One region of the Mycobacterium intracellulare ATCC 13950 genome, then DNA from elsewhere that is predicted to be linked to it. Evidence: predicted binding sites of a transcription regulator. Region 1 holds the regulator's gene; the other holds the start of a gene.
The links. The regulator LexA, encoded in region 1, represses DNA repair genes until DNA is damaged. The targets are predictions, from matches to a motif close to CGAACANNTGTTCG.

Region 1 (14,897 bases):
CTGTTCCGCGAGTCCTACCGGGCCTTCCTCGAGCGCCACGTCGCGCCGTACCACGACGAGTGGGAGAAGGCGAAGATCGTCGACCGCGGCGTGTGGCTCGAGGCCGGCAAGCAGGGCTTCCTGGGCATGGCGGTGCCCGAGGAGTACGGCGGCGGGGGTAACCCGGATTTCCGGTACAACACGATCATCACCGAGGAGACCACCGCCGGTCGCTACAGCGGCATCGGTTTCGGCCTGCACAACGACATCGTGGCGCCGTACCTGTTGGCGCTGGCGACCGAGGAGCAAAAGCAGCGCTGGCTGCCGAAATTCTGCACCGGAGAACTGATTACGGCGATCGCGATGACCGAGCCGGGCACCGGCAGCGACCTGCAGGGCATCAAGACCCGCGCGGTCAAGCAGGGCGACCACTACGTGCTCAACGGTTCAAAGACGTTCATCACCAACGGGATCAACTCCGACCTGGTCATCGTCGTCGCGCAGACCGATCCGGACAAGGGCGCCCAGGGCTTCTCCCTGCTCGCCGTCGAGCGTGGGATGGAAGGCTTCGAGCGCGGACGGCACCTGGACAAGATCGGGCTCGACGCGCAGGACACGGCCGAGCTGTCGTTCACCGACGTGAAGGTGCCGGCCGAGAACCTGCTGGGCCAAGAGGGCATGGGGTTCATCTACCTCATGCAGAACCTGCCCCAGGAGCGGATCTCGATCGCTATCATGGCCGCCGCGGCGATGGAGCAGGTGCTGGAGCAGACGCTGCAATACACCAAGGAGCGCAAGGCTTTTGGCAAGCCGATCGGCAGCTTCCAGAACAGCCGCTTCGTGCTCGCCGAGCTGGCGACCGAGGCGACCGCGGTGCGCATGATGGTCGACGAATTCGTTCGCCTGCACCTGGACCACAAGCTGACCGCCGAGCAGGCCGCAATGGCCAAGTGGTATTGCACCGAAAAGCAGGTGCACCTGATCGACCGCTGCCTGCAGCTGCACGGCGGCTATGGTTACATGCGCGAATACCCGGTCGCCCGTGCCTATCTGGACGCCAGGGTGCAAACCATCTACGGCGGCACGACCGAAATCATGAAGGAAATCATCGGCCGCAGCCTCGGCGTATAGCTTTTCGTTTAACGGATCGTCGTCCAGTCGGCGAACGCCCCGCGGGCCGCGGTGGCAGTGCTCGATTGATGAAATCCCGGCCGGCTTTGGGCGCGATATGCGCCGACGCATGGATGGTCGCGATTCGGCCGTGGCCCGGCATCATTTCGACATCGGTGTGGTATCCCTTTTTGTAAAATTCGTGATTTGACTTCGCATTTCTTGTTGGCTGGAGCAAAGTTATGCGAGCCCGGCGATAAGGCGGATCGTGAGCGGGTCCATTCCCCGCGGAAGAACGGCCCGTTTCGCCGGTTATGCAGGTAAGGGCATAGCCGCAGATAGAGCCGTATCCGGAGGCTGGAAGGCTTGGTGAAGGTGCATAGAGGTCACATGCGCAAGCTGATCGGAAGCGCGCTGGTCAGCCTGACGACCACAGCACTAGCCGCCGTATTGCTGGGGCCCGTCGCCGCCGCGAGCCCGATAGGTGACGCCGAAGCGGCGATGATGGCCGCGTGGGAGAAGGCCGGCGGCGACACGTCCCCGCTCGGCCCCCGCAAGGGTGACGTGTACCCCGCCGGGGAGGGGTTCGCCCTGGACTTCGACGGCGGCAAAATGTTCTTCACCCCGGCCACCGGCGCCAAATTCGCCTACGGGCCCATCCTCGAGAAATACGAGATGCTGGGCGGGCCGGCCGGTAGCGATCTGGGTTTCCCGGCCATCAGCGAAGTGCCGGGCCTGGCGGGCCCCGACAGCCGGGTGATCACCTTCTCGGCCACCGACAAGCCGGTGATTTTCTGGACACCCGAGCACGGCCCGTACGTGGTGCGCGGCGCCATCAACTCCGCCTGGGACAAGCTGGGCAGCTCGGGCGGGGTGCTCGGTGTTCCGGTCGGCGACGAGACCTACAACGGCGAGGTGTCCTCGCAGAAGTTCAGCGGCGGCCAGGTTTCGTGGAACCGGCAGACCAAGCAGTTCACCACCGAACCGCCGGGGCTGGCCGACCAGTTGAAGGGCCTGCAGGTGGCGATCGATCCCACCGCGGCCATCAACATGGCGTGGCGGGCGGCCGGGGGGCCCAACGGACCGCTGGGTGCCAAGCAGGGCGGGCAGACCCCCATCGGCGGTGACGGCATCGTCCAGAACTTCGCCGGCGGCAAGGTGTTCTTCACCCCGGCGACCGGCGCGAACGCGCTCGAGACCGACATCCTGGCCAAATACGAGTCGCTCGGCGGGCCCGTCGGCAGCGGCCTCGGATTCCCGGTCACCAACGAAACCGAGGGCGGCATCGGCCCGTCCAGCCGGATCTGCACCTTCTCGGCCGCCGACAAACCGGTGATCTTCCGTACCGCCGAGCACGGCGCGTTCGTCGTGCGCGGGGCGATGAAGGCCGCCTGGGACAAACTGCGCGGTCCGGCCGGCAAACTGGGGGCGCCCGTCGGCGACCAGGCCGTGGACGGCGACGTGATCTCGCAGCAGTTCACCGGCGGCAAGATCTCGTGGAACCGGGCGAAGAACACGTTCAGCACCGACCCGGCCAACCTGGCGCCGTTGTTGAGCGGCCTTCAGGTCTCGGGCCAGAACCAGCCGAGCAGTTCGGCCATGCCGTCACACGCCGACAAGTTCGGCTGGCATTCGTGGTGGTGGCTGGCCGCCATTCCCGTCCTGGTGCTGCTGGTGGTGGTGGCGTGGGCGCTGTTCGGATGGCGCCGGCGCCGCTCCGGCGCGGACGGCGCCGCCGGGTATGCGTCCGACCAGGGGTATGACGCGCCCTGGGGCCCGGAGGACCCCGACCTCGCGACCGAGCATTTCGCGCCGGGCGGGCCGCGCGAACCCGAGCGGCCGACCGATGCCGCGGCCACCGCGCGGGTCAGCTGGCAGCGTCAGGCGCCGTCGGAGAGCGACTACGGCGTCGAGCAGGAAGACCCCGACGCGATCGACACCGACTCCATCCCCGTCGTCTCGGAGGAGATGCTGGCGGAGGCCGACTATCCCGATGCCGAGGCCGATTACACCGACTACACCGACGCCGTTCCCGAGGTCGCCGAGGCCGAGACCGCCGACGATGCCGCCTACGTCGACGCCGACTACGCCGACGCCGGCTATCCGGAGGACGAGTACGCCGACGACGAGTATCCCGACGTCGCCGTTGCGCACACGCCGCCGGATGCCGACGCCGTCACCGGTGCCCTGGAAACCGCCGCGCCCGAGGATGAGTATCCCGACGTCGCGGTCCCTGAGGCGGAAGTCGAACCCGAGGACGATGTCGCCGCGGAGCCCGACGTGTCCGGGGCCGCCGAGGCCGGGGCGGTCGGCGCAGGCGCGGCCGGGGCCTTCGTCGCCGCGCAGCGATCCGGCGGTCGGCACGCCGCCGCGGACGACGCCGAGGAGGGCTCGGAGAACGGGCTGGCGGGCCCGGACGGGCGCCCGACCATCCACCTGCCACTCGACGACCCGTACCAGGCGCCCGACGGCTACCCGATCAAGGCGAGCGCCCGGTACGGCCTGTATTACACGCCCGGCAGCGACCTGTACCAGGACACGCTGCCCGAGATCTGGTTGTCCAGCGAAGAGGTCGCGCTGGCCAACGGCTTCACCCGGGCCGACTAGCGGGGCCGCCGGCCGCTAGACCTTGCGGATCACCGTGACGACCTTGCCCAGCACGGTCGCGTCGTTGCCCGGGATGGGGTCGAACGCCGGGTTGTGCGGCATCAGCCACACCTGACCGCCGGCGCGCTTGAACGTCTTGACGGTGGCCTCGCCGTCCAGCATCGCCGCGACGATGTCGCCGTTGTCGGCGACGTTCTGCTGGCGCACGACCACCCAGTCGCCGTCGCAGATCGCGGCCTCCACCATCGAGTCGCCCACCACTTTGAGCAGGAACAGCGTGCCCTCGCCGACCAGCTCGCGCGGCAGCGGGAACACGTCTTCGACGGCTTCCTCGGCCAGGATGGGTCCACCGGCCGCGATCCGCCCGAGAACCGGGACGAATGTGGGCTCCGGCAACGCATCCGACCCGGCCACCTCGGTGGCGGGCGCGGCCACGTCGTCGTCGGCGCCGCGGACATCGACCGCCCGGGGGCGGTTGGGGTCGCGGCGCAAATACCCCTTGCGTTCCAGCGTGCGCAGCTGGTGCGCCACCGAGGACGTCGACGTCAGCCCGACGGCGTCGCCGATCTCCCGGATGCTCGGGGGATAGCCGCGGCTGGTCACCGAGGCGCGAATGACATTCAAAATGGTGCGCTGCCGCTCGGTCAGCGCGGAGTCCACGGAGTGCAGCCGGCCGTCCGCCGCGGCCGGGCCGGTGTTCGGGGAAGTGTCGTTGCTGTCGCCCATGGCACTGAATGTAGCCGCACCGCCGACAAGAATCAAACATGTGTTCGACTGGCGTGTCGCCGGGCGTCCCGGGCCGGAAAAGCGCCGCCATCGGCCGAATCACAAATGTGTAACTCTTGCCGAGACCGGGTATTTGTGCCTCGTGACAGTGGTAGAGGCCGACGGAGTTGTCGGTGGTGTGATCTAGCGTTTTGCTCGTGCGACACGCTTCGCTCAAATGTTCGGGTTTCGAACACACAAGCGATTAGAGTCGAACACACGAGCGAGAGCTAGTTGACCGGAGGAACGCAGATGACAGTCATCCACACGCTTGCGCCGCGCACCAGCAGTCTTCGGCGCCCGGTCAACGGACCGGTTCAGGGCGTTCGGTACGGCAGGGACGGCCTGGCCCGCTCGCGGCGCCCCGCGCCGTCGCGGCCCGCGGGCGCCCCGACGCGCTACTACGGCACCGGGGTCGCGATGTCTGTCGCTCCGCACCGCAGGCGCGCCGTCACCTGGGCGACGACGGTTGGTCTGGCACTCGCCGCCGGGGCGATCACGCTGTGGCTGGGCCTCGTCGCGAACGTGGGGCAGGCGCTCAACGGCGACTCGACGAATTCGGCCGCCCCCGTCCCGAACCGGCTCGCCGTCGTGCGGGTCGACGCGGGGGAGTCGCTTCAGGATGTCGCTCACCGCGTGGCCCCCGACGCGCCGGCCGCCGCGGTGGCCGATCGCATCCGTGAGCTCAACGATCTGAACTCGCCGACGCTGGTTGCCGGCCAAACGCTGATCGCCCCGATCGGCTGACGATCGTTGTGTCCCAACGGTTCCGGCCCGTGAGGTGTGCGGCCCGCGTGGTGCCGCCCCGGGGACGGCGGCTCCGTTAGCCGTGCAGGTCAGCGCACGGGTACGCTCAAAGTTCTGCGGTACCCGGTTGTCGGCACGGTGAAGGAGCGGTCATGCACTGTCCCTTCTGCCGTCATCCGGATTCCCGGGTGATCGACTCGCGCGAAACCGACGAGGGGCAGGCCATCCGGCGTCGCCGATCGTGCCCCGAATGCGGAAAGCGTTTCACCACCGTGGAAACCGCGGTCCTGGCGGTGGTCAAGCGCAGCGGCGTCACCGAGCCCTTCAGCCGGGAAAAGGTCATCAGCGGAGTCCGCCGGGCCTGCCAGGGCCGCCAGGTGGACGACGACGCGCTGAATCTGCTGGCCCAGCAGGTCGAAGACACCGTGCGCGCCGTGGCCTCCCCGGAGGTCCCCAGCCACGAGGTCGGCCTGGCCATCCTCGGGCCGCTGCGCGATCTCGACGAGGTGGCGTACCTGCGGTTCGCGTCCGTGTACCGCTCCTTCGAGTCCGCCGACGACTTCGAGCGCGAGATCCAGGCGCTGCGCGAGCACCGCGGAGTGGCCACGCCGGGCTGACGGATCCCGCCGGGGGGCCCGCTAGGCTCGGTGCATGCCCCCTGAGTTGCATCCCGACCTGGCGGCCCTGGCCCCGCTCCTCGGCACGTGGGTCGGCCAGGGCGCGGGCAAGTACCCGACGATCCCGCCGTTCGACTACCTCGAAGAAGTCACGTTCGCCCATGTGGGCAAACCGTTTTTGGCCTACGCCCAGAAAACCAAGGCGGTGGCCGACGGCAAGCCGCTACACGCCGAGACGGGATACCTTCGCGTGCCGCAGCCGGGTCACGTCGAGCTGGTGCTGGCCCACCCGAGCGGCATCACCGAGATCGAGGTCGGCACCTATTCGGTCACCGGCGACCTCATCGACATGCAGATGTCCACCACGACGGTCGGCCTCACGCCTACGGCCAAAGAGGTGACGGGACTGGGGCGTTGCTTCCGCATCGACGGCGATGAGCTGTCCTACACGGTGCAGATGGGTGCGGTCGGCCAGCCGCTGCAGGACCACCTGGCCGCGGTGCTGCACCGGCAGCGCTGAGCGTGCGACCGCCGGCGGCCCCGGTCAGTCCAGCTGTCGCACACCGTCGTTGACCACCCGACCGGCCACCGCGACCCAGCCCTCGGCGCTCCAGGTGGTTTCGATGACCGAGCCGTTGCCCTGGGTGATCCGCAGGTTTTGGCTCAGGTAGTCGGTGATGCGCATCGCGGCCGAACCGGTCGCCTCGTCTTCGGCCACACCGAGGTTGGCGGCGAACATGCGCACCCGCAGCGCCCCGGCGGCCCGGTCGGTCCAGGCCCACAGGTAGTGCGCCGTGTCGTCGGGGAAGTCCGTCGGGTCGGCGGCGAGAACATCGTCGGCCGAAGCGAATTCGTGCAACGCGAACTCGGGCGCCCATTCCGCGCGGGCGCTGATGCGGGTGTGGTGTTCGTCGTAGCCCACCTGCACGATTCCCGCCGGTATCTGCAACGTGTTGACCGGCCGACCGTTCTCTCGCAGCCACCACGAGGCGCCGACGGTCGGGTGCCCGGCGAACGGCAGCTCGGTCCGGGGCGTGTAAATGGTGGCGTGCGCGGTCGCGGAGCCCGCGGCCGGACGGTCGACGAAAACCGTTTCGCTGTAGCCCAATTGGGTCGCTACCCGTTGCCGGTCCCCGACCCCGACCTCAGCGGCATCCACCACGCCGAGCGGATTGCCGAAATTGCCGTCCGCGTCGGTGAACACCCGCAACACCGTGACGTCGATACCCATGGCCCGACTGTACGGCCCCGAACCGGGCCGCCTCGGCCAAGGTGTTCAGGTGGCGCTGCGTTCGTCGGACCCCATGGCGTTCAGCACGGCGACGCGCGTGGGCGCCGGGCCGCTCACGGCCCGCTCGCCACCACCGGTGCGCAGCAACCCGCGCAGCGCGGCCTGATCGTATTCGGCGGGCGCGGTCGAATCCATGAAGCGCTCGACGACCTCGATGAAGCGGGCGGGGTCGTCGTGAAAGGGAAAGTGGCCGGAGCCCTCGAAGATCTCGAGCCGCGAACCGGGCATCGCGGCGTGGGCCATCCACGCGTGCCGGACCGGGACCACCACATCCTTGGTGCCCCAGACGATCTGCACCGGGATGGCTTCGGTCAAATAACATCGGTCGAGCATGGTGACGATCTGCCCGCGCCAGTCCACCACCGCCCGCAGGGTTCGGCTGAATGCCGCCGACGCCGTCGGTTCCGGCAGATCGTCGAGGATCCGCAGCACGTTGGGCAGGTCGCGGCCCAGGCCGGTGCTGCCCAGCGCGGCGCCCAGGACCCGGCCCGCGACCTGGACCGCCGGCAGCACCAGGGGCAATCGCAGCAGGGCGATGGCTTCGCTGCCCATCGGCAGCGAAGCCCACCGCAAGACGAAGTTGACGTCCTTGGTCACGCCGCCGGCGCCCACCAGGATCAGCCGCTCCACCAAATGCGGGAACTGGTAGGCGAATTGCATGGCCACACCGCCGCCCAGCGAATGACCGACGATGGTGGCCCGTTCGATGTCGAGCACGCTGAGCAGGTCCCGCATCCCGTTGGCGTATGCGGCGATCGAGTAGTCGGCGCGCGGCTTGTCGGATCGGCCGTGACCCAGCAGGTCCGGGGCGATGACCGTGAAGCGCTGGGCGAGCTTGGCCTGCACGGCATTCCACGTGGTGGAGTTGTCGCCGATGCCGTGGATCAGCAGGATCGCCGGCCCGGAGCCCGCGATGCGGTAGGCGCGCCGGTAACCGTGGATGGTGCGGAACTCGAGTGTGGGTGCGGTCACTTCGCGCACCGGGCGGAGCCTGTTCTTGCGCTTCCGCTCGGTCATAGGGCCAACCTTGCTGTCGGGCCGGGCTAAGGGCGGTGTGGCTGGGTGTTCGGCAGAGGGTCAGGCCTGATCGTCGTCGTCGAACTTCTTCTCCGCCTGCTGGGCGAGAAATCGCTCGAACTCCGCGCCCAGCTCGTCGCCGCTCGGCAGATCCTCGTCGCGCGACAGTAACGATCTGTTCTCCTGAGCGTCGATGAAGGCATCGTACTGGCGCTCCAGCGCGGCCACCACCTGAGCGACCTCTGCGCTCGCCTCGACCTGCTCGTCGATCTTGGCCCGGATCACCTCCGCGGCTTCGGTCAACGCGGTCAGCGGCAGCTCCAGCGACGCGGTCTTGGCGACCTGCTCGAGCAACGCCTGAGCTGCGGCCGGGTAATCGGTCTGGGTGAGGTAGTGGGGGACGTGCACGGTGAAGCCGACCACCTCATGGCCGTGCTGGGCCATCCGGTACTCGAGCAGGTTGGACGCGCTGCCCGGGACCTGGATCTCGGCGATCCACGGCTGGAAATTGGCGATCAGCTCCGGGTTGTTGGAGTGCGCGGTCATCGTGGTCGGCCGCGTGTGCGGAACGGCCATCGGGACGGTACCCAGGCCGATGGTCTGGCGCACGTTGAGGCGCTCGGCCAGCAGGCGGACCGCGGTGATGAAGCGCTCCCACTTGAGATCGGGCTCCATGCCGGCCAGCAACAGGAACGGGGTGCCGACGGTGTCGCGCAACGCGTAGAGGCTCAGCTCCGGGTCGTCATAGTTGGTGAAGTGATCGGTCTTGAAGGTCATCAGCGGCCGCCGTGAGCGGTAGTCCAGCAATTCGTCGATCGCGAAGGACGCGACCAGCTCGGTGTCCAGCACGGCCTTGAGATGCGAGGCCGCCAGCCGGATGGCGTGACCGGCGTCGGAAAAGCCCTCCAGGGCGTGCACCAGTACGGGGCCGCGGCCGTCGGACGTCGACAACTGCGGCGCGGGCAGCTCCAGCTCGTACATGCCGGGCTGGCCCTGCTGGTACTGGTCACCTGGGTCTCGATGGTGATCCATCATCGATCGCCTCCTCTCGGGGGTCCCTTCAGGGTGCCCTACCAAGTGTCCCCTGAATCAGGCGGCACCCGGATAGAACAGCGAACTCGGTTCCGGCGTTCGCACCGTGGAACGCGATAATTCTCAGGCGTAATCCGGTGAGACCCTATCGGGGGTCCCCTCCGCGGCGTCAGCAAACCCCGTGGCGCACGGCGTCGCGCGGAAGTCGGCTCGCCGCCGCGGCGTCGGGCATGATGAAGGCGATGCGCATACCGATCCTGGTGCTCTGCTCGGTGGTGGGGGTGGCGGCGTCGCTGACGTCGTGTCATCGGCCCGTCGAGCAGGTGTCGGGCGCCCCGGTGTCGGCGCCGCGGACCGGCGGCCCCGTGCAGCGGCTCAGCCAGCCCGAGCAGAAGGCGGTCGCGGGTCCGGTGGAGCCGGACCGGCGGATCGGGGCGATCTTCATCGACGGTGGGCCGCTCCACGTTTGCACCGGTTCGGTGGTGCATTCCAAGGGCGGGGACCTGATCATGACCGCGGCGCATTGTCTGGCCGGGGCGTCGCTGATCACCTTCGTTCCCGGTTTCGCCGGCGACGCCGCGCCCGCTCCCACCGACGTGTGGAAGGCCGACGCGGTCTACCTCGATCCGCGCTGGGTCGCCAGCAAGGATCCGCATGCCGACTACGCGATCGCGCGAGTCAGCAACGACACCGGCGCCAGCGTCGAGTCCCGCGCGGGTCTGGCGCTGACGCTGGGCGTGACGCCCCCACCGGGCAGTCGCGTCACCGTGCTGGGTTATCCGGTCGGCGTGGGCGGCGAGCCCATCGGGTGCCAGGGCAGCACCTCGGTCAGCGACAGCGGGTTCCCCGCGCTCGCGTGCGAAGGTCTGGTGGACGGCACCAGCGGCGCTCCGTGGGTCAGCGGCACCACGCTCACCGGGCTGATCGGCGGTCTCGAGCGCGGCGGGTGCGCGCCGGACATCTCGTATTCGGCGCCGTTCGACGCCCAGACCGCGGAGCTGCTGGCACGCGCCGAAGTCGGTGGGCCGGGCGACCCCGTCCCCGGCGACCTGCAGGACGCCTGTTAGCTATGGCGACCGCCAGCGCGGCCGTGGCCGGGCGCAGCGGTCGCCACCATCTGTCGGAGCCGGGCGCAGCGGTCGCCACCATCTGGCCTAGCGGCGGAACTGATTGAGCGCGCGCACCTTGTTCATCACGTCGAGCGCGGCCACCTTGTAGGCCTCGGAAAACGTGGGGTAGTTGAACACGGCGTCCACCAGGTAGTCCACCGTGCCCCCGCACCCCATCACCGCCTGCCCGATGTGCACCATCTCGGTGGCGCTGGTGCCGAAGATGTGCACGCCGAGCAGTTTCAGGTCCTCGGTGGACACCAGCAGCTTGAGCATCCCGTAGGAGTCCCCGGCGATCTGGCCGCGGGCCAGCTCCCGGTACCGGGCCACCCCGACCTCGTAGGGGACCGCGTCCTTGGTCAGCTCCACCTCGGTGGCCCCGACGTAGGAGACCTCGGGGATCGAGTAGATGCCGATCGGCTGCAGCTCGGTGATGCCGTCGCACGCTTCCCCGAACGCGTGGTAGGCGGCCAGCCGCCCCTGCTCCATCGAGGTCGCGGCCAGCGCGGGGAAACCGATCACGTCCCCGACGGCGTAGATGTGCGGCACCTTCGTCTGGAAATAGTCGTCAACGAAGATCCGGCCGCGGTTGTCGGCCTCCAGCTCGGCGTGGTGCAGGTCGAGATGGTCGGTCTGGCCCTGCCGACCGGCCGAGTACATCACCGTCTCGGCCGGGATCTGCTTGCCGCTGGCCAAGGTGGTGACGGTGCCCGCCGAGCCGACGTCGACCGCGGTCACCTCCTCGCCGAACCGGAACGTCACCGCCAGGTCGCGCAGGTGGAACTTCAGGGCCTCGACCACCTCGGGGTCGCAGAAGTCCAGCATGTCACCGCGCTTTTCCACCACGGTGACCTTGGTGCCCAGCGCGGCGAACATCGAGGCGTACTCGATGCCGATGACCCCGGCGCCGACGACCACCATCGAGGCCGGCAGGGTCTTGAGGTCGAGGATGCCGTCGGAGTCGAGCACGCGCTCCTCGTCGAACTCGACGCCGGACGGCCGCGCCGGCCGCGTTCCGGTGGCGATGACGATGTATTTGCCACTGATGGTTACCTTTTCGCGCCGCGACGGGTCTTCGACCTCGATGGTGTGCGGGTCGACGAACCGCCCGTGGCCGATCAGCAGGTCGATCCGGTTGCGCATCAGCTGGTTGCGCACCACGTCGACTTCCTTGCCGATCACGTGCTGGGTGCGGGCCAGCAGATCGGCCGGGGTGATCTTCTCCTTGACCCGATAGCTCGCGCCGTAGAGTTCGCGCTGGCTCATCCCGGTGAGGTAAAGGACCGCCTCGCGCAACGTCTTTGACGGGATGGTGCCGGTCTGGACGCAGACGCCGCCGATCATCTGGCCGCGTTCGACGATGGCGACCGACTTGCCCAGCTTGGCCGAGGCGATGGCGGCCTTCTGCCCGCCGGGCCCCGAACCGATGACCACCATGTCGTACTCTTGCGCCGAGCCCATGGGCTAAACAGTAGAGCAGCACAACTCACAGTGCCGGGTTCATCCACAGCTGGGTTGCCGCGCCGGCGCGCGCGAGCACCGGACCGACGGTGGCGGCCGTCAGCGTTGGTGCTCATGACCACGCATGCACAACCCGACTTCGAGCTTTCCCGCCCCGGCGCGCTCATCGCCGCGCTGCCCGCCGTTCTCGGCTTCATTCCCGAAAATTCATTGGTATTAGTGTCTTTGGAGGATCGGCACCTCGGGTCGGTGATGCGCGTCGACCTCTCCGAGGAGTTGCTCGCACGGGTCGGTCATCTGGCCGAGGTCGCCGCGGCGGCCCGCCCCGAGGCCGTCATCGCGGTGATCGTCGACGCCGACGGCGCGCACTGTCCCAGCTGCAACGACGAGTACCGGCAGTTGTGTGAGGCGCTCGCAGAGTCCTTGTCGCAGCACGACATTGAGCTCTGGGCCACCCACGTGGTCGACCGGGTCGCCCTCGGCGGGCGCTGGCATTGTGTCGAGGGCTGCGGGTCGAGCGGCCTCGTCGAGGACCCCTCGGCCTCGCCGCTGGCCGCGGCGGCGGTGCTGGAGGGCAGGCGGCTCTACCCGCGCCGCGCCGACCTGCAGGCGGTCATCGCGCCCGACGACCCGGCCCGCAGCGCCGCATTGGCCGGCGCGGTCGGCCGGCAGGCCGCCCGGCGCCGCGCCGCGCATCGCGCGCATCCGGTCCGCTGCACCCGCGGCGACGTGGAGGGCGCGATGGCGGCCGCCGCCCGGGTCGCCTCGGGCGAATTGCTGTCCGACGCCGAACTGGCGGCGCTGGGCTGCGCGCTGAGCGACCCGCAGGTCCGCGACATCCTGTACGCGCTGGCCGTCGGCGAGGGCGCCGACGACGTCGAGTCGCTGTGGGCGGTGCTGGCGCGCACCCTGCCGCCGCCGTGGCGGGTCGAGGCGCTGGTCCTGCTCGCGTTCAGCGCGTACGCGCGCGGCGACGGCCCGCTGGCCGGGGTGTCGCTGCAGGAGGCGCTGCGCTGTGAGCCCGAGCACCGGATGGCGGGCATGCTGGACACCGCGTTGTCCTCGGGCCTGCGGCCCGAGGACATCCGGGATCTCGCGCTCACCGGGTACCGGCTGGCCAAGCAGTTCGGGGTGCGGCTACCGCCGCGTCGGCCGTTCGGCCGCAGGGCGGGCTAGCTGTTGCGGGTCATGACGTTGTAGACGCCGGGATGGTCGGGATGTGAGGAGGACGGGTCCTTCGGCGGCAGGATGAGAAATCGCCAAACCCCTCGTCCTGAGCCTGAAGGAACCCGTCCATGACCCACGGTAATGCCCCGTTGTCCGTTGAAGGCCGTCGCCGCCTCGTTGCCCGCTGCGTCGACCGTCCCATTGCCCACGTAGCTGCTGAGATGGGGATCTCGCGGGCGTGTGCCTCCAAGTGGGTCAACCGGTTCCGACGGTTCGGCGAACTCGGCCTCTACGACCGCTCCTCGGCGCCGGTAGGGTCAACCCACGGCCACTGCGGCTGAGATCATCAGTGCGATCGAGGCGATGCGCCGAGGCCGCAAGTGGTCAGCGGCGCGGATCGCCTTCGAACTCAATGCACGCGGCATCGTGATCGGCCGGCGCACCGTCAGCCGGCAGCTGGTTGCGCTGGGTTTGCATCGGCGCAAGTTCCTTGACCCCAGCGGGGATCTGAATCGAGTACCCCAACGCATTATCGCTCGCCGCCCCGGGCACATGGTGCACGTCGACGTCAAGAAGGTCGGCCGCATCCCCGACGGTGGTGGGTGGCGGGTGCACGGCAAGAACAGCGCCCAGGGCAGAGCCTCGCGAAGGGCCCGCCCCGGCTACGTCTATCTGCATTCCGCGGTGGACGGCTACTCCCGATTGACTTACACCGAAGCGCTCACCGATGAAAAGGCCATCACAGCAATCGGATTCATGCACCGTGCCCGGGTCTGGTTCGCTGCACACGGGATCGACCGCATCCAGCGGATCGTCACCGACAACGGCTCGTGCTACCGCGCCCGCGACTTCGCCCACGTCTTGCATGGCGCACGCCACCAGCGCATCACGCCCTACACCCCGCGCCACAACGGCAAGGTGGAGAGATATCACCGCATCCTGGCCGAAGAGTTCCTCTACGCCCGCACCTGGACCTCAGAATCCCAACGCACCGAAGCGCTCAAGGTCTGGAACATCCACTTCAACTACCATCGACCACACTCTGCCGCCGACGGCCAGCCACCAGCATCACGACTTACCACCGGCGTCACCAACGTCCTGTCCTCCTACAGCTAGCCGGGGGGCCAGGGGTGGTGGGTCAGACCTTTTCGACCTTGACCGCGTGGGCCATCTCGTGGGGCAGGGTGACGTTTTCGTGGCCGGGGATGACGATGGTCACGCCGGCGGGGCCGGTCTCGACGGTCACGCGCGCGTTGGGGACCACGCCGGCGTCCTTGAGGCGGGTGATCAGGTCGGTGTCGCCCTGGACGTGTTCGGTCAGCTGCCGGACCACCACCGCCACCGGGGAGCCGGGCGGCAACTCGGTCAGCCGGACGAGGATGGCCTCCTCGGCGCCGGACTCGGGGCCCACGCCCAGGTCCAGAAGCCCGGGGATCGGGTTGCCGAACGGCGAGGTGGTCGGGTGGTTGAGCACCTTGACCAACCGCCGCTCGACCTCCTCGCTCATCACGTGCTCCCAGCGGCACGCCTCGGCGTGCACTTCCTCCCAGGGCACCCCGATGACGTCGACCAGCAGTCGCTCGGCGAGGCGGTGCTTGCGCATGACGGCCACGGCCAGCGCCCGGCCCTTGTCGGTGAGCTCGAGGTGGCGGTCACCGGCCACGTGGAGCAGCCCGTCGCGCTCCATCCTGGACACGGTTTGGCTGACAGTCGGCCCGCTCTGATCGAGGCGTTCGGCGATTCGGGCACGTAGCGGCGTTACGCCCTCTTCTTCGAGGTCGTAGATGGTCCGCAGGTACATCTCGGTGGTGTCAACCAGGTCGTTCATTCAGCACCTTCCATCGACGCTGAGTCTACTTGGCCAGCTGCATGAATGGGTGTAACGCCTCCCAGGCAAGCAGTATGCCCGCCGCTGACGCGGCGGGCATACTGTCTGCTACCTAGCTTGAGTGAGTTGTCAGCTCGCGTACGACCGTAGCCTGTCGGCGCGCTCCC
Region 2 (14,897 bases), 120 kb from region 1:
GGGGCGGGCTGGCCGGGCGCGGGCTGGTGCGCCGGGGGCTTGGGCTCGGCGCTTTGGGCCGGCATCGAGTTGAGCACCGGACGGATGTACAGCCGGGCCGTCTGGCCCAGGTTGCGGGCCTCGTTGCCGTCGTTGCCGGGGACCGTGATGATCAGGTTGTCGCCGTCGACGACGACCTCAGAGCCGGACACGCCGAGCCCGTTGACGCGGGCGCCGATGATCTGCTGCGCCTGCGCCAGCGCCTCGCGGCTGGGGCGCGAGCCGTCCGGGGTGCGCGCGGTCAGCGTGACGCGGGTGCCGCCCTGCAGGTCGATCCCGAGCTTGGGGGCGGCGCGCTTGTCGCCGGTGAGGAACACCAGCAGGTAGACGCCGATGAGCAACACCAAGAAGACCGACAGGTAGCGGGCAGGGTGCACCGGCGCCGAAGACGATGCCACGTTCCTTCTATCTCCTCGAGAATCGGTTACTTACCCCGGACAGAGCCTAGAAAAGCCTACGTGGCCCCGAGGAGCCCGTCGCGCAAGCCGCCCTCCCCCGAAGTATTAGGCGTCAGGAATCCTTGGCGACCGAGCCCTCGTCGGCGGGCTCGTCCCCGTCGACTAGATCCTCGTCGTCGTCGGGCAGGATGCGGTCGCGGATCGCCAGCTTCATCCAGGTGGTCACCACGCCGGGGGAGATCTCGAGGTCGACGGTGTCGTCGGTGATCGCGACGACGGTGGCCTGCAGGCCCGACGTGGTGTGCACCCGGTCGCCCGGGCTCAACGACTCGTGCAGGTCGATGGTGGCCTGCATCGCGCGCTTCTGGCGCCGCGACGCGAAATACATGAACCCGCCCATGATGAGCAGGAACGGCAGGAACAGGATCAAACTCTCCATGGGCGCGCCTGTGTCTTTCTTTCTTCGGATTTCGGGGGTGGGTGCCGGTGCGACGCGGACGCCGCGCACCTCATCACGGTCCAGTGTGCCCGTTCAGTCTGGCAGGCCGCGGCCCGTGACCGGCCGCCGCGGTGCGACCGATGCCCGCCGGAGGCGAGCTCGATAGGCTTTCAACGTGGCGTGACACGCGCGCCGCGGGAGGGAGTACGTGGTGGCCGGCCTCGAGCAGACTCGCCAACTGGTCACCGAGATCCCCGGCCCGCTCTCGCTGGAACTGAGCAAGCGCCGGGCGGCGGCGGTGTCGCACGCGGTCAACGTCTCCGTCCCGGTCTTCGTGGCTCGCGCCGGCGGCGGCATCATCGAGGACGTCGACGGCAACCGGCTCATCGACCTCGGCTCCGGCATCGCGGTGACGACCATCGGCAACTCGGCGCCCCGGGTGGTCGACGCGGTGCGCGCGCAGGTCGCCGAGTTCACCCACACCTGCTTCATGGTGACGCCGTACGAGTCGTACGTCGCGGTGGCCGAGACGCTCAACCGGATCACCCCGGGCTCCGGCGAGAAGCGCTCGGTGCTGTTCAATTCCGGCGCCGAGGCCGTCGAGAACGCCGTCAAGGTGGCGCGCGCCTACACGCGCAAGTCGGCGGTGGTGGCGTTCAACCACGCCTACCACGGCCGCACCAACCTGACGATGGCGCTGACCGCGAAGTCCATGCCCTACAAGGCCGGCTTCGGCCCGTTCGCGCCGGAGGTCTACCGGGCGCCGCTGTCCTACCCCTATCGGGACGGCCTGATCGACAAGGAGCTGGCCACCGACGGGGAGAAGGCCGCCGCGCGGGCCATCCGGGTCATCGACAGCCAGATCGGCGCCGACAACCTGGCCGCCCTCCTGATCGAGCCGATCCAGGGCGAAGGCGGGTTCATCGTGCCGGCCGAGGGATTCCTGCCCACCCTGCTGGAGTGGTGCCGCAGGAACGACGTGGTGTTCATCGCCGACGAGGTGCAGACCGGTTTCGCGCGCTCGGGCGCCATGTTCGCCTGCGAACACGAGGGCATCGAGCCCGACCTGATCTGCACCGCCAAGGCGATCGCCGACGGGCTTCCCCTGTCGGCGGTCACCGGCCGGGCCAACATCATGGACGCGCCGCACGTCGGCGGCCTCGGCGGCACCTTCGGCGGCAACCCCCTGGCCTGCGCGGCGGCGTTGGCCACGATCGAGACGATCGAGAGCGACGGGCTGGTCGAGCGGGCCCAGCAGCTGGAGCGGCTGATCACCGAACCGCTGCTGCGGCTGCAGGCCGGCGACGACCGGATCGGCGACGTCCGCGGCCGCGGCGCGATGATCGCGATCGAGTTGGTGAAGTCGGGGACCGCCGAGCCCGACAAGGAGCTGACCCAAAAGCTGACCGTCGCCGCCCAGGCGGCCGGCGTCATCGTCCTGACCTGCGGCATGTTCGGCAACATCATCCGGCTGCTGCCGCCGCTGACCATCGGCGACGAGCTGCTGGCCGAGGGAATCGACATCCTGAGCGGGTTGTTGCGCGACCTGTAAGGCCCCGCCCCCGTGGGCAATCTCACAACACGCCATAGGCCGTATCATGGTGGAATACCGTTACTTTAGCTAACGTTCTATGTGTCAGCGCCGACGCGCTTATTGACTCGCTATCTTTCATTCGCAAGGGATCTGTTTATGTCGACTGCCATTCATGACGAACACCTCGACCGTCGCATCGAGGAACTCATCGCCAACGACCCCCAATTCGCCGCCGCCCGACCGGACCCGGCCATCACCGCCGCCACCGAAGCGCCCGGGCTGCGGCTGCCGCAGATCATCCGGACCGTGCTCGACGGCTACGCCGACCGGCCTGCCCTGGCGCAGCGCGTCGTGGAGTTCGTCACCGACGCCAAGACCGGGCGGACGACGGCCGAGCTGCTCCCCCGTTTCGAGACCATCACGTATGGCGAACTCGGCGAACGGGTTTCGGCCCTCGGCCGTGCCTGGGCCGGCGACGCGGTGCGCCCCGGCGACCGCGTCTGCGTGCTCGGCTTCAACAGCGTTGACTACGCCACCATCGACATCGCGCTGGGCACCATCGGGGCCGTGTCGGTGCCGCTGCAGACCAGCGCGGCGATCTCCTCGTTGCAGCCGATCGTCGCCGAGACCGAGCCCAGCCTGATCGCCTCGAGCGTCAACCAGCTGCCCGACGCGGTGGAGCTGATCCTGGCCGGCGACCACGTGCCCGGCAAGCTCGTCGTGTTCGACTACCAGCCCCAGGTCGACGACCAGCGCGAGGCCGTGGAGGCCGCCGCCGCGCGGTTGGCCGACTCCGGCGTCGCGGTCGAGGCTCTCGCCGACGTGCTGCGGCGCGGCAAGGACCTGCCGGCCGTCGAGCCGCCGGCGAGCGACGAGGACTCGCTGGCCCTGCTGATCTACACCTCCGGCAGCACCGGCGCGCCCAAGGGCGCGATGTACCCGCAGAGCAACGTCGGCAAGATGTGGCGGCGCGGGAGCAAGAACTGGTTCGGGGAAAGCGCCGCGTCGATCACCCTCAACTTCATGCCGATGAGCCACGTCATGGGGCGCGGAATCCTCTACGGCACGCTGGGCAACGGCGGCACCGCGTACTTCGCCGCCCGCAGCGACCTGTCCACCCTGCTCGAGGACCTCGAGTTGGTGCGGCCCACCGAGATGAACTTCGTCCCCCGCATCTGGGAGACGCTGTACGGCGAATTCCAGCGCCAGGTCGAGCGGCGGCTGGCCGACGGCGATGCGGGCCCGGAGGCCCGCGAGACTGTGGCGGCTGCGGTGTTGGAAGAACAGCGCCAGTACCTGCTGGGCGGGCGGTTCATCTTCGCGATGACGGGCTCGGCACCCACCTCGCCGGAGCTCAAGGCGTGGGCCGAGTCGCTCCTGCAGATGCACCTGATGGACGGCTACGGCTCCACCGAGGCCGGAATGGTGTTGTTCGACGGGGAGATTCAGCGTCCGCCGGTTATTGATTACAAGCTGGTCGACGTTCCGGATCTGGGCTATTTCAGCACCGACCGTCCGCATCCGCGCGGTGAGTTGTTGCTGCGGACCGAGAACATGTTCCCGGGTTATTACAAGCGGGCCGAGACCACCGCGAACGTGTTCGACGAGGACGGTTATTACCGCACCGGTGACGTGTTCGCCGAGATCGCGCCGGACCGGCTGGTGTATGTCGATCGCCGCAACAACGTGCTCAAGTTGGCCCAGGGCGAGTTCGTGACGCTGGCCAAGCTGGAGGCGGTGTTCGGCAACAGCCCGCGGATCCGCCAGATCTACGTTTACGGCAACAGCTCCCAGCCCTACCTGCTGGCCGTGGTGGTGCCGACCGAGGAAGCGTTGGCGGACAACGATCTTGAGTCGCTCAAGCCGAAGATCGCCGACTCGCTGCAGAAGGTCGCCAAGGAGACCGGCCTGCAGTCCTACGAGGTGCCGCGCGACTTCATCATCGAGACCACGCCGTTCACCCTGGAAAACGGCCTGCTGACCGGGATCCGCAAGCTGGCGTGGCCCAAGCTCAAGGCGCACTACGGGGATCGGCTCGAGCAGATGTATGCCGAGCTGGCCGCGGGACAGGCCAACGAGTTGGCCGAACTGCGCCGCAGCGGCGCGGCGGCGCCGGTGGCCCAGACCGTGAGCCGGGCCGCGGCCGCCCTGCTGGGTGCGACGGCCGGGGATCTGTCCGCAGATGCCCACTTCACCGATCTTGGTGGAGACTCGTTGTCGGCGTTGACCTTCGGCAACCTGCTGCGCGAGATCTTCGATGTCGACGTGCCGGTGGGGGTGATCGTCAGCCCGGCCAACGACCTGGCGGGGATCGCCGCCTACATCGAGGCCGAGCGGCAGGGCTCCAAGCGCCCGACGTTCGCCGCCGTGCACGGTCGCGGTGCGACCATGGTGCACGCCAGTGACCTCACGCTGGACAAGTTCCTCGACGAGGCGACCCTGGCCGCCGCGCCCAGCCTGCCCAAGCCGGCCACCGAGGTGCGCACCGTGCTGTTGACCGGCGCGACCGGCTTTTTGGGCCGCTACCTGGCGCTGGACTGGCTCGAGCGGATGGACATGGTCGACGGCAAGGTCATCGCCCTGGTGCGGGCCCGCACCGATGAGGAGGCGCGCGCCCGGCTGGACAAGACCTTCGACAGCGGCGACCCCAAACTGCTGGCGCACTACCAGCGGCTGGCCGCCGACCACCTCGAGGTCATCGCCGGCGACAAGGGTGAGGCCAACCTCGGCCTGGACCCCCAGACCTGGCAGCGACTGGCCGAGGAGGTCGACGTCATCGTCGACCCCGCCGCGCTGGTCAACCACGTGCTGCCCTACAGCGAGCTGTTCGGCCCCAACGCCCTGGGCACCGCGGAGCTGATCCGGATCGCGCTGACCTCCAGGCAAAAGCCCTACACCTACGTGTCGACGATCGGGGTGGGCGATCAGATCCAGCCAGGTGAGTTCGTCGAGAACGCCGACATCCGCCAGATCAGCGCCACCCGCGAGATCAACGACGGCTACGCCAACGGCTACGGCAACAGCAAGTGGGCCGGCGAGGTGTTGCTGCGCGAGGCCCACGACCTGTGCGGCCTGCCCGTCACGGTGTTCCGCTGCGACATGATCCTGGCCGACACCACCTATGCCGGGCAGCTCAACCTGCCCGACATGTTCACCCGGCTGATGCTGAGCCTGGTCGCCACCGGTATCGCGCCCGGGTCGTTCTACGAACTGGACGCCGACGGCAACCGCCAGCGGGCACACTACGACGGTTTGCCGGTCGAGTTCATCGCCGCGGCGATCTCGACGCTGGGGACCCAAATCACCGACAGCGACACGGGCTTTCAGACCTACCACGTGATGAACCCCTACGACGACGGCATCGGGCTGGATGAGTACATCGATTGGCTGATCGAGGCCGGGTATTCGATCGAGCGGATCGCCGATTACTCCGAGTGGCTGCGGCGCTTCGAGACCTCGCTGCGGGCCCTGCCCGATCGGCAGCGTCAGTACTCGCTGCTGCCGCTGCTGCACAACTACCAGAAGCCGGAAAAGCCGATCAACGGCTCGATGGCGCCCACCGACGTGTTCCGTGCCGCGGTGCAGGAAGCGAAAATCGGCCCCGACAAAGACATCCCGCACGTCTCGGCGCCGGTGATCGTCAAGTACATCACCGACCTGGAGTTGCTCGGACTCCTCTGAGGTGAGCCAAACAGCAGGTCGCCCAGCCCTTTTGGGGCTGGGCGACCTGTTTCGGTGTGCCGACTACTGCTGCGGGTGCGGCCAACGCAGATATGCGGCGTTGCCCCCTGATCCCGCGCCCGCCCGGTGGCGGCGCCATCCCCGCTTTGGTTCGGGGTCAGACGACGCGCGCGGCTTGGTCAGCGCACCCGAGGAGACCTCGGCCGGCTGCTCGTAAACCGAATCCCGATACGGCTCAACGGTCGGTGTGCCCGTGGTGGCCGGCGCCAGCGGCTGCACGTCGCGCGCCAGGCGCACGGCGGTGCGCGCCAACACGACACCTCCGATGAAGATGATCAGCGCGCCCAGGCCCGAGAAGTAGGTGACCTCGAGCACCGCGCGCTTGCGGTCGGTCGCGGCTATCGGGTCACCGGCGGAGCCGATTCCCAGCAGCGGGGCGACGTCGCCGCCCACCACGAACCAGGCGCCGGCCAGCACGGCCAGCCAGCCGCCCAACATCGCGGCGACGCGGTTGCCGGCAACGATCAGCAGCAGGCCGCCCAGCGCGGTGGCCGCGCCCGGCGCGACTTCCAGCCAGCCCCGGGCCGTGCTCCACGCCCAGTTTCGGTCCGGCGTGTAGGCGAAGTTGAAGTGTGGACCGACAAACGGTATTAACGCCCCCCAGGCTCCCAGAATGACCAGGAGCAATCCGCTGACCGCGCCTCGCGAGCGCGGCATGCTCAGCGCGCTGGTTCGGCCGTCTTCTGCGTATTTCATGACATCCCCTCGTTGAATACCGGGCCTGTTTCCGGCTCGAGATGGGTACCCGGCGACTTCCACTAGTAACCCACGCGGCAAACGAAAGCCAACCGAGCGCCGTGGTTGTTGAGGCTGGTGAGACTGGTGTTACTGCTGAAGGCCGAGCAACAGCAGCACGATCGCCATCGCCGGAAAGGTGCCCTGGGCGAGCGCGGCGCGGGCCTTGTCGGGCGCGGACACCAGCAGCACCACCGCGGCCGCGGCCATCGATCCGATGCCGGCGAAAACGAGCGCCGCGCCAACGGTGGTGTGCCCCAACGCAATTACGGCGATGCCGATGCCGGTGACGATCGCGAGGAACAAGTTGTAGAAGCCTTGGTTGAAGGCGAGCAGCTTCGTGGTTTCGGCTTCCGCGGGGGTGGTGCCGAAGGTGGCGCGGGTGCGCGGCGAGGTCCAGGTCAACGATTCCATCACGAAGATGTAGACGTGCAGTAACGCCGCCAGCGCGGCGAACAGCAGCGCGGTCGTGATCATCGCGTCCTCCTCGTCTCGCGGTCGCTCGCACTACCTTCGCGCAAAGCGGCACCGGCAGCCAAGGGCTGCCGGTGCCGTTCGTGTTGCCGGCTACCGTCCTAGACGCCGGCGTGGTGGCGGTGGAACAGGCCGCCGGGGCGGCGGTGGAACAGGCCATGCCCGCCGCGCTCGCGGGGCGCCGCGTCGGCCGGCACCGCGTCCGTCGGTGCGGGCGCCGTGCCGCCCGTCTCGTCGTACATGGCCGGTTGGGCCGCCGGCACGGCGGCATCGCCCGCCGCAGGCGCCGGTTGGGTCACCACGACGTCGCGCGCGTGCCGAACGGCCAGGCGTGCCACGGCCGCCCCACCCAGGAACACGATCAGGGCGCCGAGGCCGGTGAAGTAGGTGACCTCGAGCAGGGCCCGTTTCAGGTCCGCCGCGGCCACTGGTTGGCCGACGTCCCCGATGCCCAGCGTCGGGGCGAACGCGCGGCCGACGACGAACCAGGCGCCGCCCAGGACCGCCAGCCACCCGCCGAACACGGCGTTCGCGCGGTTGCCGGAGAGCAGCACCAGCAGGCCACCCACCGCCGCGGCGACCCCGGGAAGCACCTCGAGCCAGCCTTTGGCCGCGGTCCAGGTCCAGGCCGGGTCGGTGGCGTAGGCCCAGTCGATGTTGGGCCCGAAGAACGGAACCAGCGCACCCCAAGCTCCCAACAGAATCAGGAGTAGCCCGGTCAGCGCGCCGCGGGTACGCGGCATGTACAGCGCGCGAGGGCGTTCGTAGTCGTGGCGCCTGTTCCTCATCTTCAATCTCCTTCACGAGGCGTGATTGTTGTGAGGTTGGTTACCCACGGCGCCGCGAAGTAACCGGATGGGGCCCGCGCGATCGTTTGCTGGCTACTCGAACAGGCCGGGCTGCCCGAGACCGGCCGCCCCGGCCGGCGGCGCCATCCCCAGGTGCGTCCACGCCTGGGCGGTGGCCACCCGGCCGCGCGGGGTCCGGGCGACCATGCCGGCGCGGACCAGGAACGGCTCGCACACCTCCTCGACGGTGGTCGCCTCCTCGCCGACCGCCACCGCCAGCGTCGACACCCCGACCGGGCCGCCCCCGAAGCTGCGGGTCAGCGCCGAGAGCACGGCCCGGTCCAGCCGGTCCAGTCCCAGTTCGTCGACGTCGTAGACCGCCAGCGCGGACTTGGCGACGTCGCGGGTGATCACGCCGTCGGCGCGCACCTCGGCGAAGTCCCGCACCCGGCGCAACAGCCGGTTGGCGATCCGCGGCGTGCCCCGCGAGCGGCGGGCGATCTCCTCGGCCGCGTCGCCGCCGAGTTCGATGCCCAGGATCCCGGCGGAGCGAGCCAGCACCCGCTCCAGCTCGGCGGGCTCGTAGAAGTCCATGTGCGCGGTGAAGCCGAAGCGATCGCGCAGCGGGCCGGTCAGCGCGCCGGACCGGGTGGTGGCGCCAACCAGGGTGAACGGCGCCACCTCCAGCGGGATCGACGTCGCGCCCGGGCCCTTGCCGACGACCACGTCGACCCGGAAGTCCTCCATGGCCAGGTAGAGCATTTCCTCGGCGGGCCGCGCGATGCGGTGGATCTCGTCGATGAACAACACGTCGTGCTCGACCAGGTTGGACAGCATGGCCGCCAGGTCGCCGGCGCGTTCCAGCGCGGGGCCGGACGTCAGCCGCAGCGAGGAGCCGAGCTCGGCCGCGATGATCATGGCCAGCGACGTCTTGCCCAGCCCCGGCGGCCCGGACAGCAGGATGTGATCCGGTGTGCCGCCGCGGTTTTTGGCGCCCTCGATGACGAGCTGCAGCTGTTCGCGCACCCGCGGCTGGCCGATGAACTCCCGCAGCGAGCGCGGCCGCAGGCTGACGTCGATGTCGCCCTCGCCGGGCGCCAGCGCGCCGGAGACGTCGCGGTCCGACCAGTCTTCCTCAGCGGGGGTCATCGGGACTTGCCCAGCAGCGACAGGGCGGCGCGCAGCGCACCGGAGGTGGTCGCGTCCTGCTCGGCGGCCAGCACCTTGTCGGTGGCTTCCTCGGCCTGCTTGACGGCGAACCCGAGGCCCACCAGGGCCTCGATCACCGGCCCGCGGACCGCGTGGCCGTTGAGCGCGGCGCCCGCGGGGGCCGCGCCCGCACCGGCGGCGCCCACCTTGTCCCGCAGCTCCAGGACCATCCGTTCGGCGCTGCGTTTGCCGATCCCGGGCACCCGGGTCAGCGCGGCGACGTCGCCGTCGTGCAGCGCCCGGCGCAGCGCGCCGGCGTCGTGCACGGCCAGGGTCGCCATCGCCAGCCGGGGCCCGACCCCCGACACCGACAGCAGGGTCAAAAACAGGTCGCGGGTGTCGGTGTCGGTGAAGCCGTACAGCGTCATCGAATCCTCGCGGACGATCATCGCGGTGATCAGCCGCGCCTCGGTCCCGGTCCGCAGCGTGGACAGCGTCGACGGCGTCGCGTTCACCCGGTAGCCGACGCCGGCGGCCTCGATCACCGCATGGTCGAGCGCCACCTCGAGCACCTCGCCGCGCACCGCGGCGATCATCGGGCGGCCTTGAGCTTGGCGTTGTATTTCTGCCGCTGCTGGGCGGCCAGCGCCTCGGCGGCGGCCATCCGGGCGATCATCGGCGCCCGCCAGCAATGGCAGATCGCCAGCGCGAGCGCGTCGGCGGCGTCCGCCGGCGTCGGTTTGGCTTGCAGCGCAAGGATTCTGGTGACCATCGCGGTGACCTGGGCCTTGTCGGCCGCGCCGTTGCCGGTGACCGCGGCCTTGACCTCGCTGGGGGTGTGGAAGTGCACGTCGATGCCGCGCCTGGCCGCCGCCAGCGCGACCACCCCACCGGCCTGGGCCGTGCCCATCACCGTCGACACGTTCAGCTGGGAGAAGACCCGCTCGACGGCCATGACGTCGGGCTCATGCGTGGCCAGCCAATGCTCGACGGCGTCACTGATCGTCAGCAGCCGCTCGGCGAGCGGTGCGTCCGACGGCGTGCGCACCACGTCGACGTCGAGCGCGACCACGGTGCGCCCGCGCCCACTCTCGACGACCGACAGCCCGCACCGGGTCAGGCCGGGGTCGACGCCCATCACCCGCATTACCCGCTCCCACCTAGTAGAACAGCTGTTCGATACCCTAGCGGCCGGCACCGACGCGCCGCGGCTGCGACACGCGGCGGCGCCACCGATTCTGGGCCGATTCCCGGGCCGCGAGGTTACCGCGCCGGTGCCGCGAAAAAGCTGTTAGCTTTAGCCCACGTTCGCTCAAGCATCGTGGCAACGGAGGGTGCGCGTGGGATCTCTGCTGGTCGTGCTCGCCATCGTGCTGTTCATCGCGTCCATCGTGGTGCTCGTCATCGCTTTGCGCCGTCCCAAGCGGCCGGCCGAGCGCGCCGGGCGGCCGGATCCGCTCGCGTCGGACGCGATGCCGCAGTTCGGGCCGCGCCAACTGGGCCCCGGCGCCATCGTCAGCTACGGCGGCACCGACTACATCGTGCGCGGGTCGGTCACCTTCCGCGAGGGACCGTTCGTCTGGTGGGAACACCTGCTCGAGGGCGGCGACCAGCCGATCTGGTTCAGCGTCGAGGAGGACGACGGACGACTGGAACTGGCGATGTGGATCACCCGCAAGGACGTCCCGCTGCGGCCCGGCGACCCGTACGTCGTCGACGGCGCGATGTTTCACGAGACCGAACGCGGCCGCGCCTCGTACACGACCGAAGGCACCACCGGGCTGCCGGCCGGCGGCGAGATGGAATTCGTCGACTGCACCAACGAGGACGAGACGGTCCTGCTCTCCTTCGAGCGCTGGGCCCCGGACATGCCCTGGGAGGTGTCGACGGGCAAGGCCGTGTCGCCCGGCGAACTCACCGTGTACGCGGCGCCCCCGCCCAGCCCCGCCTAGCGCGCGAGGTCAGGCCGGTGCCCCTTCATCAGCTCGCCGTGACCCCGGCGGACGTATCCGGGCAGCGGCTGGGGCTCGCGCTCAACGCGCCGGTCCCCGCGCCGCTGGCCACCTGCCGGCTGGACCATCCCTGCGGCGCCGGGGCGCTGCTGCTCGGGGTGCTCGGCGCGTCGCACGTCGTCGCGGTTGAGCACGCCGCGGGCCGGTTCTCCGAGGAAATCTCTTGCACGGCACGCAATCTCGGGGCCGACCTGCCCGAGCGCACCGACGCGCCCGGCTACCGCCTGCAATCGCGCACCGGCGTCCGCGACGAGGCGGACTTCCGCCGCCTCGCGCACGACCTGCGCGGCCGCTGCGCCCGCCAGGCGGGCTGGCTCGGCGGCACGTTCCCGGGCGACGACGCCGCGCTGACCGTGCTGGCCGCCGAGCCCGACGGCGCCGGATGGCGTTGGCGGACATGGCATCTGTACCCGGGGCGTCCCGCGGGCTCCGGCGGGACGGTGGTTCACACGGCGAGCCGGTGGCAACCGTGAGCCGGACCCGCCTGTTCGTGATCTCCGGCCTGCTGGCGGCCGGCGCGGTGGTGTGCCTGATCACCGGAATCATCCTGTTGCAGAAGAACATCGCGTCGTACGTGGCGGGCCACTATCACGAGTACGCCCACGACGTGAACGGCAGGCGCTACCAGTGCAGCGGGTCGCCACGGCAGGCGGCCGACACGCTCGCCGCGTACGCGCACCCCGAGGCGCGCGCCGACAACGGCAACACCGAATACCTGCGGTACGCCAACAACATCGTGATCGTCGGCCCCGACGGGACCTACCCGTGCAGCATCCGCGTCGAGTCGCTGAGCGCCGGCTACAGCCACGGCGCGTTCATCTTCCTCGGTCCCGGATTCACCCCCGGCTCCCCGTCGGGCGGTTCCGGAGGCAGCCCCGGCGGCCCGGGCGGAACCAAGTGATGGCACCACCGCAAAGGAGACAACCATGTACCTCGCCGTCGAGATCGGAACCGTCGACATCAATCCCGTGCTGAAGGGCGCGGTCGCGACGATCCTGTACTTCGTCGTCGGCATGGCCGTCCTGCTCGTCGGGTTCTACGTGGTCGACGTGCTGACCCCGGGAAAGCTGCGCCACCTGGTGTTCATCGACCGCCGCCCCAACGCCGTGATCGTCGCGGGCGCGATGTACATCGCGCTGACCGTCGTCATCATCACCGCGATCGCCAACAGCTACAGCCAGTTGGGCCAGGGGCTCCTCGGCGTGGCGGTGTACGGATTGATGGGGGTGATTTTGCTCGGGATAGCGCTGCTCACAATGCATCTGCTGATTCCGGGGAGTTTCCACGAGCACATCGACGAGCAGGTGCTGCATCCCGGCTCGTTCGCGGTGGCGCTGATACTGCTCGCGGTGGGAGGGGTGACCGCCGCGGCGGTGTCATGAGCTCCGTCGACGTGGCCACGGCCCCGGCGGCGCCGTCCGCGCCGGTATCGGGGCGGTGGCGGGCGCTGCTGTTGGCCGCCGTGGCGGCGTGCGCGGCCTGCGGCATCATCTACGAACTCGCGCTGCTGACGCTGTCGGCCAGCCTCGACGGCGGCGGCATCGTCGCCACCTCGCTGATCGTGGCGGGCTACATCGCCGCGCTGGGCGTGGGCGCGCTGCTGGTCAAACCCCTGCTGGCGCACGCGGCAATTACCTTCATCGCCGTGGAGGCGCTGCTCGGCGTCATCGGCGGGCTGTCCGCGGCGGTGCTGTACATGGTGTTCGCGTTCCTGGACGGCTCCGTCGGGTCGACGTGGGTGCTGGCGGTGAGCACGGCCCTGATCGGCGGCCTGGTCGGTGCCGAGGTGCCGCTGTTGATGACGCTGCTGCAGAGCGGGCGGGTGACCGGTGCCGCCGACGCCGGGCGCACGCTCGCCAACCTCAACGCGGCCGACTACCTCGGCGCGCTGCTGGGCGGGCTGGTCTGGCCGTTCCTGCTACTGCCGCAGCTGGGGATGATCCGCGGCGCGGCGGCCACCGGCATGATCAACCTGGCGGCGGCGGCCGTCGTCGCGCTTTTCCTGCTGCGCCACGTGGTTTCGACGCGCCAGCTCCTGCTGGCGCTGTGCGCGCTGGCCGCCGCGCTGGGGCTGCTCGCCACCCTGCTGCTGCGTTCGGCCGACGTCGAAACCACAAGCCGGCAACGGCTTTACGCCGACCCGATCGTCGCCTACCGGCACACGCCCTACCAGGAGATCGTGGTGACCCGCCGCGGCAACGACACCCGCCTGTACCTCGACGGCGGGCTGCAATTCTCCACCCGGGACGAATACCGCTACACCGAAAGCCTGGTGTACCCCGCCGTCGGCAAGGGCGCGCGTTCGGTGCTGGTGCTCGGCGGGGGCGACGGCCTGGTGGCCCGCGAGTTGCTGCGCCTGCCAGGCGTTTCCAAGATCGTGCAGGTCGAGCTCGACCCTGCGGTGATCGACATCGCACGCACCACGCTGCGTGGCGCCAACGGCGGTTCGTTGGACAACCCGCGGGTGGCCGTGGTGACGCAGGACGCGATGAACTGGTTGCGCGGACCCGACCTCGACCGGTTCGACGCGATCATCGTCGACCTTCCCGATCCCGACACACCCGTGCTGGGCCGGCTGTATTCGGCCGAGTTCTACGCGCTGGCCGCGCGGGCGCTGGCGCCCGGCGGGCTGATGGCGGTGCAAGCGGGCAGCCCCTTTTCCACGCCGACGGCCTACTGGCGCACGGTGTCGACGATCCGGGCGGCGGGCTATGCGGTCACGCCGTATCACGTGCACGTGCCGACGTTCGGCGATTGGGGATTCGCCCTGGCGCAGCGCGCCGATACCGCACCCACGCCGACGGTGCCGCCCGACGCTCCCCCGCTGCGTTTCCTCAACCAGCAGGTGCTTCAGGCCGCGTGCGTGTTCTCCGGCGACGTCGCGCCGCGGCCCGTGGAGCCGTCGACCCTGGACAATCCGCGCATCGTCGAGGACATGCGGCACGGGTACGACTAGATCCCTTGCGTAATCCCTTGCGCCGAGCGTGCAGTGAGGGCGAAAAATCGGCCGAAATCTCGCCCTGAGTGCACGCTCGGCGAGGCGAAGGAGGTGAATTACTCCTGGTCGAGGGCGGCGAGCACCTCGTCGGACAGGTCCACGTTGGTCCACACGTTCTGCACGTCGTCGCTGTCCTCCAGCGCGTCGACCAGCTTGAACACCTTGCGCGCGCCCTCGACGTCGACCGGCACGCTGACCGACGGCTGGAAGCTCGCCTCGGCGGACTCGTAGTCGATGCCGGCGTCCTGCAGCGCGGTGCGCACCGCGACCAGGTCGGTCGGCTCGGAAATGATCTCGAAGCTCTCGCCGAGGTCGTTGACGTCCTCGGCGCCGGCGTCGAGCACCGCCGTCAGCACGTCGTCCTCGGTCAGGCCGTTCTTCTCCAGCGTGACGACGCCCTTGCGGGTGAACAGGTAGGACACCGAGCCGGGGTCGGCCATGTTGCCGCCGTTGCGGGTGACGGCCACCCGGACCTCGCCCGCCGCCCGGTTGCGGTTGTCGGTCAGGCATTCGATCAGGACCGCGACGCCGTTGGGCCCGTAGCCCTCGTACATGATCGTCTGGTAGTCGGCGCCACCGGCTTCCTCGCC

Region 2: a site for LexA is predicted at 10,463-10,476, ahead of ruvC (crossover junction endodeoxyribonuclease RuvC). Genes of this name have one in related genera too.

What each region holds. Positions count from the first base shown of each region.
Region 1 is NC_016946.1:3,670,968-3,685,864, reverse strand. Features, by position in the region: gene OCU_RS41715 (acyl-CoA dehydrogenase family protein) at 1-1,110, shown strand, start outside; gene OCU_RS41710 (LGFP repeat-containing protein) at 1,480-3,696, shown strand; gene lexA (transcriptional repressor LexA) at 3,712-4,422, opposite strand; gene OCU_RS41700 (LysM peptidoglycan-binding domain-containing protein) at 4,714-5,208, shown strand; gene nrdR (transcriptional regulator NrdR) at 5,361-5,825, shown strand; gene OCU_RS41690 (peroxynitrite isomerase) at 5,860-6,345, shown strand; gene OCU_RS41685 (PhzF family phenazine biosynthesis protein) at 6,370-7,056, opposite strand; gene OCU_RS41680 (alpha/beta fold hydrolase) at 7,102-8,133, opposite strand; gene OCU_RS41675 (proteasome assembly chaperone family protein) at 8,194-9,165, opposite strand; gene OCU_RS41670 (trypsin-like serine peptidase) at 9,396-10,232, shown strand; gene sthA (Si-specific NAD(P)(+) transhydrogenase) at 10,320-11,735, opposite strand; gene OCU_RS41660 (DUF4192 domain-containing protein) at 11,850-12,911, shown strand; partial or broken gene OCU_RS41655 (IS481 family transposase) at 13,031-14,018, shown strand; gene OCU_RS41650 (metal-dependent transcriptional regulator) at 14,041-14,730, opposite strand; gene sigB (sigma-70 family RNA polymerase sigma factor SigB) at 14,860-14,897, opposite strand, start outside.
Region 2 is NC_016946.1:3,553,242-3,568,138, forward strand. Features, by position in the region: gene secD (protein translocase subunit SecD) at 1-437, opposite strand, end outside; gene yajC (preprotein translocase subunit YajC) at 550-876, opposite strand; gene gabT (4-aminobutyrate--2-oxoglutarate transaminase) at 1,088-2,428, shown strand; gene car (carboxylic acid reductase) at 2,567-6,091, shown strand; gene OCU_RS40980 (hypothetical protein) at 6,155-6,847, opposite strand; gene OCU_RS40985 (DUF1304 domain-containing protein) at 6,977-7,363, opposite strand; gene OCU_RS40990 (hypothetical protein) at 7,462-8,148, opposite strand; gene ruvB (Holliday junction branch migration DNA helicase RuvB) at 8,242-9,297, opposite strand; gene ruvA (Holliday junction branch migration protein RuvA) at 9,294-9,893, opposite strand; gene ruvC (crossover junction endodeoxyribonuclease RuvC) at 9,890-10,444, opposite strand; gene OCU_RS41010 (DUF4178 domain-containing protein) at 10,638-11,249, shown strand; gene OCU_RS41015 (DUF2617 family protein) at 11,267-11,782, shown strand; gene OCU_RS41020 (DUF4247 domain-containing protein) at 11,779-12,210, shown strand; gene OCU_RS41025 (DUF350 domain-containing protein) at 12,236-12,691, shown strand; gene OCU_RS41030 (polyamine aminopropyltransferase) at 12,688-14,265, shown strand; gene OCU_RS41035 (YebC/PmpR family DNA-binding transcriptional regulator) at 14,364-14,897, opposite strand, start outside.